Regions from separate parts of the Desulfovibrio sp. SGI.133 genome, predicted to be linked through region 3. Evidence: riboswitches for the same ligand, from Rfam matches in the RefSeq annotation. Region 3 holds a riboswitch; each other region holds the start of a gene.

Region 1 (4,273 bases), on a different contig from region 3:
TGTGCGGGCCGTTGCAGGCGCACGGTCACGCCCCGGCTGTCCACCAGCTCCAGTGCCTGGGCAGGCAGTACGGAGCAGCAGAACAGGCAGAGGCACAAGCAGAGCCCCCGCCACAGGCCAGGGCGAAAGCCCAGAGCGGCAACGCGCTGCCATAGACGACAAAGATCAGGCTTCATGCGGCGAGTCCTCCCGGTATTCAGGGCCACGAGGCCGCAGGGGCAGGGCCTGGGGCAGACCGTTGCGGGGATGCGGGACGATATGCAAGTCCACGGCATAGAGAGCGCGCAGGTTCTCCGCCGTGAAGCAGCGGCGCACCGGGCCGTCGAACAATACGCGGCCCTCGCGCAGACCCAGCAGACGGGTGGCATACTGGGCCGCCAGATTGCAGTCATGCATCACCAGCAGCAGCGCGGCACCTGCCCGACGACGGCGCTCCAGCAGGTCGAAAAGTTCCAGCATCCGGGCCAAGTCCAGACCGGCGGCCAGCTCGTCCAGCAGCAGCACGGGGCTTTGCTGGGCCAGCGTCCGGGCCAGGGCCACACGCTGCAATTCACCGCCGGAAAGCTCGCTTACCTGCCGCCCGGCCAGCGGCAAGGCACCGGTCTCCTCCAGGGCCTCGTGGGCGATACGCCGGTCTTCGGCGCTGTAGCTGCCCCACCAGCCCAGCCAGGGATAGCGGCCCAGCAGGACCATCTGCAGGGCTGTCATGCCCTGCGGCGCGGCACTGCGCTGGGAAAGTACGGCCACCCGGCGGGCCCGCTCCCGGGGGGAAAGACGGCGGATGTCCGCGCCTTGTACCTGCACCATGCCCGCCGTCGGCATCAGACTGCCCGCCAGCACCCGCAGCAGTGTGGTCTTGCCGCTGCCGTTGGGCCCCAGCAGAGCCACGGCCTCACCGGGATGGAGGTCGATGTCCACGCCGTGCAATATCTCGTCCGTGCCGTAGGCCGCCCGGATGCCCTTTGCCCGCAGCATCAGCGCCTCCGCACCAGAAAAGCGAAAAAGGGGCCGCCCAGCAGGGCCGTCACCACACCCACGGGCAACTCCTGCCCGCCGGAAAGCACACAGCGGGCCAGCACGTCCGCCCAGACCAGCAAGATACCGCCGCCCAGGAACGCGCCGTACAGCAAGGGCCCGTGCGCGCCGCCCAGCAGCATGCGCAGGACATGCGGCACCACCAGGCCCACGAAGCCGATGACCCCGGCCACGGCCACGCAACCGGCCGTCATGCAGCTGGCACCGGCCAGCAGCCAAAAACGGGTGCGGCCCACGGCAAGGCCCAGATGCGCGGCCTGTTCATCGCCCAAGGCCAGCATGTCCAGCTTGCGCCAGCCCGGCAGCACCACCAGCAGCCCCGGCAGCAAGGTGGCCAGCAGGAGCGGCACGCTGTCCCAGCCACGGCCCTGCAGGCTGCCCATGATCCAGAAAACTATGCTGGTGACGGATTCTTCATTGAGGGCTTTGACCAGGGCCACCACAGCGCCCAGAAAGGCCGCCACGGCGATACCGGCCAGGATGACGGTCTCGCGCCTAAAGCTCCCCTGCCCGCTGCCCAGCCAGAGCGCGCCGCCCAAGGCCAGCAGAGAGCCCAGCAGGGCCGACAGGGACACTGTGGCTGCTGCGGAAAGACCCACGGCAAGGCCTCCGGCCCAGATGCCCAGGGTACCGCCCAGTGCGATGGCCATGCTGGCGCCGCAGGCAGCTCCGGCGGAAATGCCCAGAGTGAAGGGGTCCGCCAGCGGATTGCGCAGCACGCCCTGCAGGGCCACACCGGCCACGGCCAGCGCACCGCCACACAGCAGGCCCAGCAGTACGCGAGCCAGACGGATCTGTCCCACCACCAGCTGCACGCTGCCGTCCGCGGGGGGGCACAGACCCACCACGGCCCCCAGCGCCTGCCAGACATCGGCCACAGCCACAGGCACGGGCCCGGGCAGGCAGGCCAGCGGCAACGAAGCGCACCAGAGGACGGCCAGCAACACGCAGCACCAGCGGCGCGCGCTCCGGGTATCCTTGGCAATGGGGCTGTTCTCCGGCATGGTCCGTCCTGTCATGGCCATCAGTGGCCGGGCACACTGGCCCGGAAACAAAAAAAGCCCCTTCCACCACTGGAAGAGGCCCGTATTCCCTTGCTCCCCTCGGCAAGACCCGTGCCGATACCGGTCGCGGCCGTCGGCCACGGTCCACGGCAGGTATTCCGGCTCGGCCCCCGGCTTCCGGCCTTCCCGTTGCCAGTGGCACATGAAGGAAGCTGGTATGCGGGCCTTACGGCGGCGGGTCCGCTCCCGATTCTCACGGGATTCCCTTTTGACGCCGGCAGGTTCCGGCGACCATGGACGCGCTACTCTAGGCAGGGAGCTGCGGCTTGTCAACGTATGGCGAAAAGGGGGAGGTGCGGCAGACAAGTCACGGCAGGGGCTGCCTCCCCGTAGCCAGCTATGTTCCATCCTTACAGACAAAAGCGCGTTGGAAAGGGGATGGGGGGAGCTTGAGGGGGGAAGGGGAAGACCTTGTGCGCGAGCCAAGGTTTCCTCCTTCCCCCCTCATCACAAGCAAGCTCTCCGGCCTGCTAGTCCAGACGCCAGATGACGCTGGCCTGACGGCCGGAAGCCTTCACGCAGCGGTACGAGAAGAACTGACGGTTGCAGCTGGCCGTGCACAGGTCGATGCCGTAGATATTGCGCGGCAGCAGCCCGGCCTGCTCCAGCTGCCAGCGTGTCAGGCCCCACAGGTCCATGGTGCGGCTTTGGGCATCGAACCAGGGGCGGAACTCGTCGCCCCACTCGCTCTCGAAATTGATGAACTCCGCCCGGGCCGGGCCCAGGCTCGGGCCGCGCACGGCCAGAAGCTCACGCGGTTCCACGCCGTAATGCTCGCAGAAGCGGCGCACCCCGGAACCGGGGAAGTCACAACGGTTGCCGCGCCAGCCCGCATGGATGCCGGCCACGAAACGGCCGCTCTTGTGGGCCAGCAGGATGGGCTGGCAATCGGCGGTCTTGATGGCCAGTCCCAGCCCCGCCTGACTGGTGGCCATGCCGTCGGCATCGCAACGAGGCACGGCGTCGGGCTCCACGGCCTCGGGCTCGAAGATCATGGCATCGCCATGCACCTGATTGAGTTCGGCCATGCGCCGGAGGCCCAGGGCCGCCCGCAGTTCGCGACGGTTGCCGATGACGCTCTGCCGGTCATCAGCCGTGGCGAGGGAGATGTTGCCACCGGCGTAGGGGCCATCTCCGGCCTCCTGCCAGCGGGTCTGGAAGGCGCAGCGCACATTGTCCACGCCGGGGAACACAAAGGGGATGAAACTTACAGGCATACGAGTCCTTCTTCAGTACACAGGCAGTCCACGGGCCGATCCCAGTCCTGGGAAGGCAGCGCGTCCACCACCTGGAAAGCATAGCACAGGCCCACCAGCAGGGGCCGCCGACCGCTGCCCCGGGCGCCGAACGCCGCCAGGAAACGGTCATAGTAGCCGCCGCCGAAGCCCAGGCGGTTGCCCATGCGGTCAAAGGCCACACCGGGCAGGATGAGCACGTCGGGACAGAAATCGGGATGGGCCAGCACAGGGGGCGCCATGCCCAGCAGACCGGCATGGGGCTCCAGCATCTTGTAGGGCCCGGCGGCCATATCGCCCACCCGGGAACAGGGCACGAAGTCCATGAGCCCGCGTTCCAAGCGCACCCGGGGCAGGTAGACCCGCACACGGCGCTGCCAGGCATCGGCCAGCAGGTAGCCGGTATGCACTTCTTCCGGCAGGGCCACGTACAGGGCCACGCGGGCGGCCTGCTGCCAGACGTCCCAGTCCAGCAGGGCCTGCTGGGCCGCCCGGGCCCGCTGCCGTGCCAGGTCGGGGTCCTGACCGCGCCGCAGCCCACGCATGCGGGCGCGCAATTCCTTCTTCTGCTCATCGGGGGAAAGGGACATGGAGGTCTTTCCATCCTTGCTAAAATGTGCCATAGTTCGCGGAGTGACTTTATAACAAAGGAAACACCGCCATGCCAAGCGTCAACGAACAGGATCATCTCTGGATTGCCGTTGGGGACATTCACGACGAGCCCGGGCTGTTTGCCCGTATCCCCGAGCTGGCGCAGGCAGACGGCATCATCGTCACCGGCGACCTGACCATCACAGGCGGCGTCAAGCAAGCCGAAATGGTCATGGACGTTCTGCGGGCGCACAATCCCCGCATCTGGGCCCAGATCGGCAACATGGACCGGCCCGAAGTGGACGAATGGCTGAGCGGCCTAGGCTGCAACCTGCACACGCAGGTGCA
Region 2 (4,273 bases), on a different contig from region 3:
GGCGGGGACGCTTTTTGTAAAAACTGTCCCCGCCTTCCCCCGGGCCCCCATCCACCCCTGAAAAAACTTTTGCTCAGGTCTGTCTGCCGGTCCCCGCCGCTGTCTGGAGAGGGGCAGGCGTGGATGTTGCGGGCTGTGTGGTTCGATCCCGTTTACCAAGGGCGGGAGAGGAGGGGGATCAATGGGCCGGGGCGAAGTCCGGCAGGCGGCACGGAATCAAAGCAGAGTGCTTGGTATGTGATATTTTATAAAATAAAATCGGAGGGTTCCCCGGATTTTTGGCTTGCGGCCCGCGGGCGAGGGGCCTATATTCGCGGACCTCTGCGGAGGTGTTCCGCTGTTTTCTGGCTTTAGAGGGAATGAGGTGCGTCATGTCAGAACATACGCTGCACTATGGTGATATTTCCTGGACCATGCCGGTGGCCGACAAGAACCTGGTGGCCGTGCTGGAGTCCAATCCTGTGTCCTTGCCGGTCATGGAACCGGATCAGGCCGTGCGTGAGGCCCTGCGCCATCCCATCGGTTCGCCTTGCCTGAAGGACATCGTCAACCCCGGCGAGAAGATCTGCCTGCTGGTACCCGATGTGACCCGCTTGTGGCAGTCGCCCGCGGTCTACGTCCACGTGATGGTGGAAGAGCTCAACGCCTGCGGTATCCCCGACAGCGACATCCTCATCGTCACGGCCACGGGCACGCATCGTGCCCACATGGGCGACGAGCAAACCCGCCTGCTGGGCGAGGACATCTGCCGCTGTATCCGCGTCATCGACCACGACTGCCGCGATACGGCCCATCTGGTGCACGTGGGCGATACCAGCCGCGGCACGCCGGTATGGTTCAACAGCTACGCCATGGCCTGTGACAAGATCATCATCACCTGCGGCGTGGTCTACCACTTCCTGGCGGGCTTCGGTGGCGGCGGCAAGATGCTGCTGCCCGGCATCGCCGGTTACGAGACCATCCAGCGCCACCACAAGCAGGCCCTGAACCCCGGTTTCGGCAACGGCACCAACGCCGACGTGCGCAGCGCCAACATGGCGGACACCAACATTTTCCATGCCGACATCTTCGAGGCCGCGGCCATGGCCCGGCCCTGCTTCGGCCTCAATGTGGTGGTCAATGACGATTACCGCATCATCAAGGCCTTTGCCGGTGACTGGGTCCAGTCCCATGCGGCGGCCTGCCGTCTGGTGGACAGCATGGAAGGCGTGACCATCCCCGAGCGTACCCCCCTGGTGGTGGCCAGCGCGGGCGGCTACCCCAAGGACATCAACCTTTACCAGACCATCAAGCTGCTGAGCAACGCCCTGAGCGCCGTGCAGCCTGGCGGGACCATGATCCTGCTTTCCCGCTGCTCCGAAGGCTTCGGCAACCCCGATGTGGAGACGCAGATCTGCGCCTACAGCGACATGCAGGCCCGTGAAAAGGCCCTGCGCGATACCTTCTCCATCGGCAGCTATGTGGGCTTCCTCTTTGCCGAGGCGGCCGAGAAACACAACCTCATCCTGGTGACGGACATGGATGCCGCCCTGTTCGGCAAGACGAAGATGCATGTCTGCCATACCTTGGACGAGGCCCTGGACAAGGCTCGCCATTTCCTGGGACAGGAGCTGGACGTGCGCACCATCATCATGCCGCACGGCGCCTCGACCCTGCCCAAGCTGGCGGTCTAGCGGCCACAGGCCGGCGCGGGCATCTTCGGGTACCCGCGCCGGTTGAACCATGGGTCCCCGCCGGATGCGCGGTCCGTACGCGGGCTGTGTCACCCGGCAGGGATCCTCTATCAGGGGAATCTGTTTCCCGGAGGAGAGCCCTTTTTTATGCAGAAAAGGGGGCTCCGGCAGGGCGGCAAGTTGTGAAAAACGACGCAGGCGGAGTGGTCTGCGGATTCAAAAATCCCGCCAGCCCAGAATTGGCGCGGACTTTGGCAAATTGCCTGTTTTGGCGCAGACTTGTGATTTTTTACAATTATTTCAAAATGTTGTAAAATACTTACAAAAACTCTGTGTTGACACGTGAGGCACCTTTTGCCATCTTGAGCGGGCAGAAGCGCTGCTACGAGCTTCATCGGGAATCCCGTGAGATCCGGGAGCGGACCCGCCGCCGTAAGTCGCAGAACCTGCTCCCCCCGTGTGCCACTGGCAACCGCCGGGAAGGCCGGGAGCAGGGTGACGAGCCGGAAGACCTGCTTCTGCCGCTTGTCCATGGGGACAGCCTCACGGCAACGGGTTTTTGCCGCTGGGAAGGGACGTCATGACACTCTGTCGCCGGGCGTCCGTATCTTTTTTCCACCTTTTTTCATGATTTTTCAGGGCCTGAGACCTCCCCTACAGGGAGGGTCTTTTGTGTTGACCCTAAAACGGGTCAGGAAAACAAATATCTTTGGATCTGGAGCAGGAAAACATGCTTGCGAGCATCATCAAGCGGGACGGGACCGAGGTCGCCTTTGATTCCGTCAAGATTCTCAATGCCATTACCAAGGCCAACAAGGCGTCCGGCGAGGACATGTCCCCCACGGATCTCCTGTTCGTCACCGAAAAGGTCTGCCGCAAGCTCGAAGCCCAAAACCTCCGCCATGTGGAAGAGATCCAGGACGTGGTGGAAGAGACCCTGATCCAGTACGATTACGCCAAGACCGCCAAGGCCTACATCCTGTACCGCGCCGAGCACACCAAGCGCCGCAACGCGGAATCCTACCTGATGGAGATCTACAAGACCCTGACCTACGCGCCTGCCATCGAAGAAGACATCAAGCGCGAGAACGCCAACATCGACGGCGATACGGCCATGGGCACCATGCTCAAGTACGGTTCCGAAGGGGCCAAGTATTTCACCGACAACTACGTCCTGCCCAAGGACGCCTCGGCCGCGCACATCAACGGTGACATCCATATCCATGACAAGGATTTCTACATGCTCACCGAGACCTGTTGCCAGATCGACCTGATCCCGCTGTTCCGCAACGGGTTCTCCACCGGTCACGGCCATCTGCGCGAGCCCAATTCCATCGAGAGCTATTCCGCCCTGGCCTGTATCGCCATCCAGGCCAACCAGAACGAGATGCACGGCGGCCAGAGCGTGCCGCACTTCGATTACGCCATGGCCGGCGGCGTGGCCAAGACCTTCCGCAAGGAATACCGCCACGCCTTCACCGCCTTCGTGCGCATCAGGACCGGCATGGATGCCGCCCAGGCCGAAGAATTCAGCCAGCAGATCCTGCTGCCCGTGATGCCCGCCATCCGCATGGCCGATGTGGACGAACTGGGCAAGCGCATGGAAGGCCTGGTGGCCGAGAACGAGCGCGAGCTGGTGCGTGCCGCCCATGCCTACGCCGCCGAGGAAGCCCTGCGCATCACCGACCGCCGCACCTACCAGGCCATGGAAGCCTTTGTGCACAACCTGAACACCATGAATTCCCGCGCCGGTGCGCAGGTGCCCTTCAGCTCCGTCAACTACGGCACCGACACCTCCGCCGAAGGCCGCATGGTGGTGCGTAACCTGCTGCTGGCCACCCAGGCCGGTCTGGGCAGCGGTGAGACCTCCATCTTCCCGGTGCAGATCTTTAAGGTCAAGGAAGGCGTCAACTACAACGAAGGCGACCCCAACTACGACCTGTTCAAGATGGCCATCAAGACCTCGGCCATGCGCCTGTTCCCCAATTTCAGCTTCCTGGATGCGCCGTTCAACCTGCAGTACTACAAGCCCGGTGACTACAACAGCGAAGTGGCCTACATGGGCTGCCGTACCCGCGTGCTGGGCAACGTGTACGATCCCGACCGCCAGGTGACCTGCGGCCGCGGCAACCTGAGCTTCACGTCCATCAACCTGCCCCGCCTGGGCATCGAGGCCAAGGGCGATCTGGATCGCTTCTTCCAGCTGCTGGACGATCAGATCGACCTGGTGTTCCGCCAACTGCTGCACCGCTTCGACATCCAGTGCTCCAAGAAGGTGCGCAACTATCCCTTCCTGATGGGCAACGGCATCTGGCTGGATTCCGAAAAGCTGGACTGGGACGAGAGCGTGGCCGAAGTGCTCAAGCACGGCACCCTGACCGTGGGCTTCATCGGTCTGGCCGAGACCCTGGTGGCCCTGACCGGCAAGCATCACGGCGAGAGCGAAGAGTCCCAGAAGCTGGGCCTGCGCATCGTGGAACACATGCGCAAGCGCTGCGATGACGAAGCCGCCAAGACGCATCTGAACTTTACCCTGATCGCTACGCCTGCCGAAGGTCTGAGCGGCCGTTTCGTGGCCTTGGACCGCAAGAAGTACGGCG
Region 3 (4,273 bases):
TTGTTTTCCTGCACGTCTTCGAGCTGGTCAAAGACCTGCATGCGCTTGGCCTTCTCAAAGGACAGCGTGATGGTGCCTTCCATTTCGTTCTTGCGAACGACGTAGACATCCACACGGTCGCCCACGCTGACGGTCATGTTGCCGGCGGCGTCACGGAACTCGCTGGCCGGGATCTGGCCTTCGGACTTGAAGTTCACGTCCACCAGAACATTGTCGTCATCCACGCGAACGATCTCGCCCTTGGTGATAGAGCCTTCTTCGAGGTCGCCGAAGTCGGGATTGAGATAGTTTTCAAGGGCGCTTTCGAAACTCATTTCGTTTTCGTGCCCGGTTTCCTTGTCTGCCATGCTTGACATGCCTCCAAACATAATTTGTCCCCTGTGCGGGGGTGAAAGAAAGTAGCAAAAGGAAAGGCAAAGCACAAGGCGAAAATGGCCCGGACACGTGTCAGGGCACGCGGAACGGCCCTTTCCACGCCATGGTCGACGAACGGAACGTTGTGAAAGGACAGGGAAAAGAGCTCCCCATTCCTGACAATGGTTCCTGAAAAGAAAAAGGGAGGTGCGGCACCGCAAGGCAGGGCCTCGCCCCCGGAAGGCCGTGCCGGACTGCCTGCCATGGCTGCATATACCCATCGCCGTCTGCCCCCTGCGATGACCGGAAAACGAAAAGCGGGCACACCGTCCGGCGACGGCATGCCCGCATCATGGCGATGGAAAGGATGGCTTAGTCGGCCAGCTTCACGAAGGTCAGCTCGTGCTTGTTGCAGGAAAGATGCAGCAGACGGCCGCCCGGGATGGCCGCGAAGGCCCGCGCCGTCTCGTGGTCGGTCTGGGCCTGGAACTTGAGCGTGCAGACCACGTTGCGGCAGGCATCGGCCGCCAGCCATTCCTGCACGGTCTCCAGCAGGCGGTCGGGGTAGCATATCATGTCCGAGAACAGCCAGTCCACCTGGCCCACATGGCGCGGCTCAAGGCCGAAGCCGCTGCCCAGACAGTGGTTGACGCCGGGCATGGCCGCCACCTGGGGCGCCAGCTCGGCCTTGTCCACGCTGAACACGCGGCAGCCCAGCCGCCCCAGCACCCAGGTCCAGCCGCCCGGCGCGGCGCCCAGGTCGATGCACAGTTCCCCCGGCGCGGGCGTGCGCCCGGTCAGGGTGAATACTTCCCACAGCTTGAGGTAGGCGCGTCCCGGCGGGTCCTCGCGGTTTTCCACGAACTGCACTTCCCCGTCGGCAAAGGGCGAGGTGGTGCGCGGCGAGGCCAGCATCAGGTCTTTTTCCCACAGGGTGAAGGCCCCCAGCGGCGCGGACGGAGCGGGCGTGCCGAAGTGCAGAGGCCGTGCCGCCACATAGGGCAGCTGCTCCTGCATGAGGCGCAGACGCCGCACATGTCCGCCAAGGGTGGGGATGTGCGCCCGCCAGTTGCGTTGCAGAGCCGAGAGCTGCCGTGCTCCGCTGCCGATGGAAGTGATGGGGATCCAGCGCGGTTCCGTCCAGACGTTCTGGGCCCAGGCCGCGGGCTCCGTGCCCCGGGCCAGCACCAGACGGCCACGCACGGTGATGACGCGGTCCCCCAGCTCTTCCAGCAGGGGCTGCATGTAGTCACGCGCCGCCACCTGCACGCTGAAATCTTCTTTGGGCAGGGCCGAACGGGGCAGGTCGGGCCAGCGACGGGCCAGAATCACCTGTTCCTGCTGCCGGGCCTCGCGCCGCTGTTCCCGGCGCTCCTGCCGCCAGCGAGGCAGGGCATGGGCCTCCCCGGCGGCATGTTCCGGCTGTTCCGCCTTCTTGCCCCGGCCCGTTTTGGCCCGGGCGGGAGCCTGCGCTGCCGGCTCCCCGGAAACACGACGCCCGGAACGGCGGGACGGGCCTTGCCTGTCCGCGCCCTGCTCCGGGCTGGCCTTGCCCCCGCTGCGACGGCGGGGCGCTGAACGTTTTTTCTCTTCCCTGTCGGCTTCCTGCGGGGCCTGCTCCTCATGGAGGGCGCCACGACGGGGCGCGGGAAATGATCGACTGTGCGTACTCATGCGGTCAGCATAGCCCAAAGCCCGGACAAGGCCAAGCGTCCGCCGGCCTCCTTCGGCGCGCGGGGATGGCGCGAGGGCGAAAAAACGGCATGCCCGTCCTCCCCTCGCGGACCTGCGCCGCCCGTGCCGCAACGGCCGGACAAAAGGAGCCTTCCCCCCGCACCTCCCGGACAGTACAGGCTTTTACTTTCCCGCCCGGCTTGACTTTTATGCTCCAAACCGTTTCTGATGGCGCATCCATGCGGGGAATTCCGTGCAAATCGGAAACAGTCGCGCTGCGGTAAGAGGGTACGGAGCTTCTTTGGCGACACGCCACGACAGCCAGCCGTCACGGTGAAGGCGAAGCAAAGGCCCGGAGGCATGCCTCCCCATTCCCTCAAGTCCGAATACCCGCCCCATCCCTAACCTTTCAACGCGTCATTGAGGAGGTTCCATGCGTCACATCCCCACAACATCCCTGCGCTCCACGCTGCTGGCCCTGCTGCTCACCCTCTGCCTGGCCCTGCCTGCCCTGGCGGCCCAGAAGGAAGGCCTGCTGCTGGTGGCCTTCGGCACCAGCGTGCCCGAGGCCCAGCCCGCCCTGACCGCCATCGACAAGGAATTCAAGGCCGCCTTCCCCCACAGTCCCGTGGTCTGGGCCTATACCTCCAGCATCATCCGGGCCAAGCTGGAAAAGAAGGGCGTGCATATCGGTGACGTGGCCGCCGGTCTGGAAGAACTGGCCCGGCAAAAGGTGGACGTGGTGCGCGTCCAGTCCCTGCATGTGGTGGCCGGTGAGGAATTCAGCGAGATGGAGCGTCTGCTCGTCAGCTGGCTGGCCCGCCATCCCGACACGTTCCAGGCCGTCTATCTGGGCCGCCCGCTGCTGGAATCCCGGCAGGATGCCGAAGATGTCTGCCGCGCCGTCCTCGGCGCCACCGAAGGCAAGCGCAAGTCCGGCGAGCTGCTGGCCCTCATGGGCCACGGCCAGAGCCACGGCCGGGGCGACATGATCATCGAAGGCATGCGCGCCGCCCTGGCCGATGCCGACAACCTGGCCGTGCTGGCCACGGTGGAAGGCTCGCGCGGTTTCGACCAGGTGCTTGCCGCCATCAAGACCAGCCGCGCGTCCGTCATCTGGCTCCAGCCCTTCATGGTGGTGGCCGGGGACCATGCCCGCAACGACCTGGCCGGTGACGAGCCCGATTCCTGGGCCTCGCAGATCCGCGCCCTGGGCCTCACCCCCCGCCCCGTACTCACCGGTCTGGGCGAGCTGCCCGGCGTGCGCGCCGTCTTCGTGCGTCACGCCCGCGACAGCCAGGACGATCTGCTGAAGCAGTAAGACAAGATGCCGCCAAGGGGAGACGGGGCCCCTTTTGGAAAAGGGTCCCCCTTCTCCCCCTGGACCCCCTCTTCCCCCCTAAAACTTTTTCTCCGGTCCGGCCGGATGGTCCCCGTCGCTGTCTGAAAGGACAGGCCATCCGGCACAGGACAGGCAGCCCGCAGCCCCGTCAGCCAGACGGTCGCAGAGACGAGAATCATAGACTTCAACTAAAAAAGGACGCCACGCATGGCGTCCTTTTTTATTGGCTTCTTTGGGGTGGCCCAAACTGTGCGACCGTTTGTCCGCGAAGTCCTGGCCGTTTCCTTCCCATAAAAAAGCAATCATCTCTCCCCGGCCCACCTGCCGCCCCTGCTTTCGTGCGACCGGGGGACGGGCGTACGAAGAAAGCCCGCCGTGGTCAGGCGGGCCTTCACTGATCCGAACAAAAGTTTTTGGGAGGGATGGGGGGAGCTTGAGGGGGGAAGGGGCGACCTTTTTTCAAAAAGGGCCCCCTTCCCCTCTCAAAAAACAACCACCGCCTAGCGCAGGTCGGTGACGCGCTTGGACTTGCTGAAGGTACGGGGCAGGCTGGCGTGGTCGGCAAGCTTCACGGCCACGCGGGCCAGCAGGGACTTGTGCAGGCGCTGTTCCAGCGCGGCCACCAGCTGGGCATCGCCGCCGGAGGTGGCGCCCTGGGCGCGTTCCACGGTCAGGGTCATGTGGTCCAGCGAGCGGTCGTCGCGGGTCAGTTCCACATGATATTCGCCGCCCAGCTCGGGGAAGGCGCCGATGACGTCCATGATCTGGCCGGGGTAGATGTTGACGCCGCGGTAGATGATCATGTCGTCGGAGCGGCCGAGGATGCGGTCATGGCGGGGCATGCTGAGGCCGCAGGGGCAGTCGCCGGGCAGCAGGCGGGAAAGGTCGTGGGTGCGGTAGCGC

Evidence for each region. Region 3 has a riboswitch for cobalamin ahead of ACQRBR_RS05310 (sirohydrochlorin cobaltochelatase). Riboswitches for the same ligand answer to the same signal wherever they lie in the genome.
Region 1: linked by a shared signal. The riboswitch ahead of ACQRBR_RS08055 (FecCD family ABC transporter permease) and the one ahead of ACQRBR_RS05310 (sirohydrochlorin cobaltochelatase) in region 3 are both predicted to bind cobalamin.
Region 2: linked by a shared signal. The riboswitch ahead of ACQRBR_RS04225 (anaerobic ribonucleoside triphosphate reductase) and the one ahead of ACQRBR_RS05310 (sirohydrochlorin cobaltochelatase) in region 3 are both predicted to bind cobalamin.

The regions. Positions count from the first base shown of each region.
Region 1 is NZ_JBNPMK010000005.1:58,000-62,272, reverse strand. Features, by position in the region: gene ACQRBR_RS08065 (ABC transporter substrate-binding protein) at 1-176, opposite strand, end outside; gene ACQRBR_RS08060 (ABC transporter ATP-binding protein) at 166-975, opposite strand; gene ACQRBR_RS08055 (FecCD family ABC transporter permease) at 975-2,039, opposite strand; cobalamin riboswitch at 2,171-2,349, opposite strand; gene ACQRBR_RS08050 (polyphenol oxidase family protein) at 2,570-3,316, opposite strand; gene ACQRBR_RS08045 (5-formyltetrahydrofolate cyclo-ligase) at 3,307-3,924, opposite strand; gene ACQRBR_RS08040 (metallophosphoesterase) at 3,996-4,273, shown strand, end outside.
Region 2 is NZ_JBNPMK010000002.1:325,897-330,169, forward strand. Features, by position in the region: gene larA (nickel-dependent lactate racemase) at 372-1,673, shown strand; cobalamin riboswitch at 2,031-2,207, shown strand; gene ACQRBR_RS04225 (anaerobic ribonucleoside triphosphate reductase) at 2,404-4,273, shown strand, end outside.
Region 3 is NZ_JBNPMK010000003.1:37,961-42,233, forward strand. Features, by position in the region: gene ACQRBR_RS05300 (30S ribosomal protein S1) at 1-347, opposite strand, end outside; gene ACQRBR_RS05305 (SAM-dependent methyltransferase) at 727-1,599, opposite strand; cobalamin riboswitch at 2,243-2,440, shown strand; gene ACQRBR_RS05310 (sirohydrochlorin cobaltochelatase) at 2,462-3,349, shown strand; gene ACQRBR_RS05315 (phenylacetate--CoA ligase) at 3,871-4,273, opposite strand, start outside.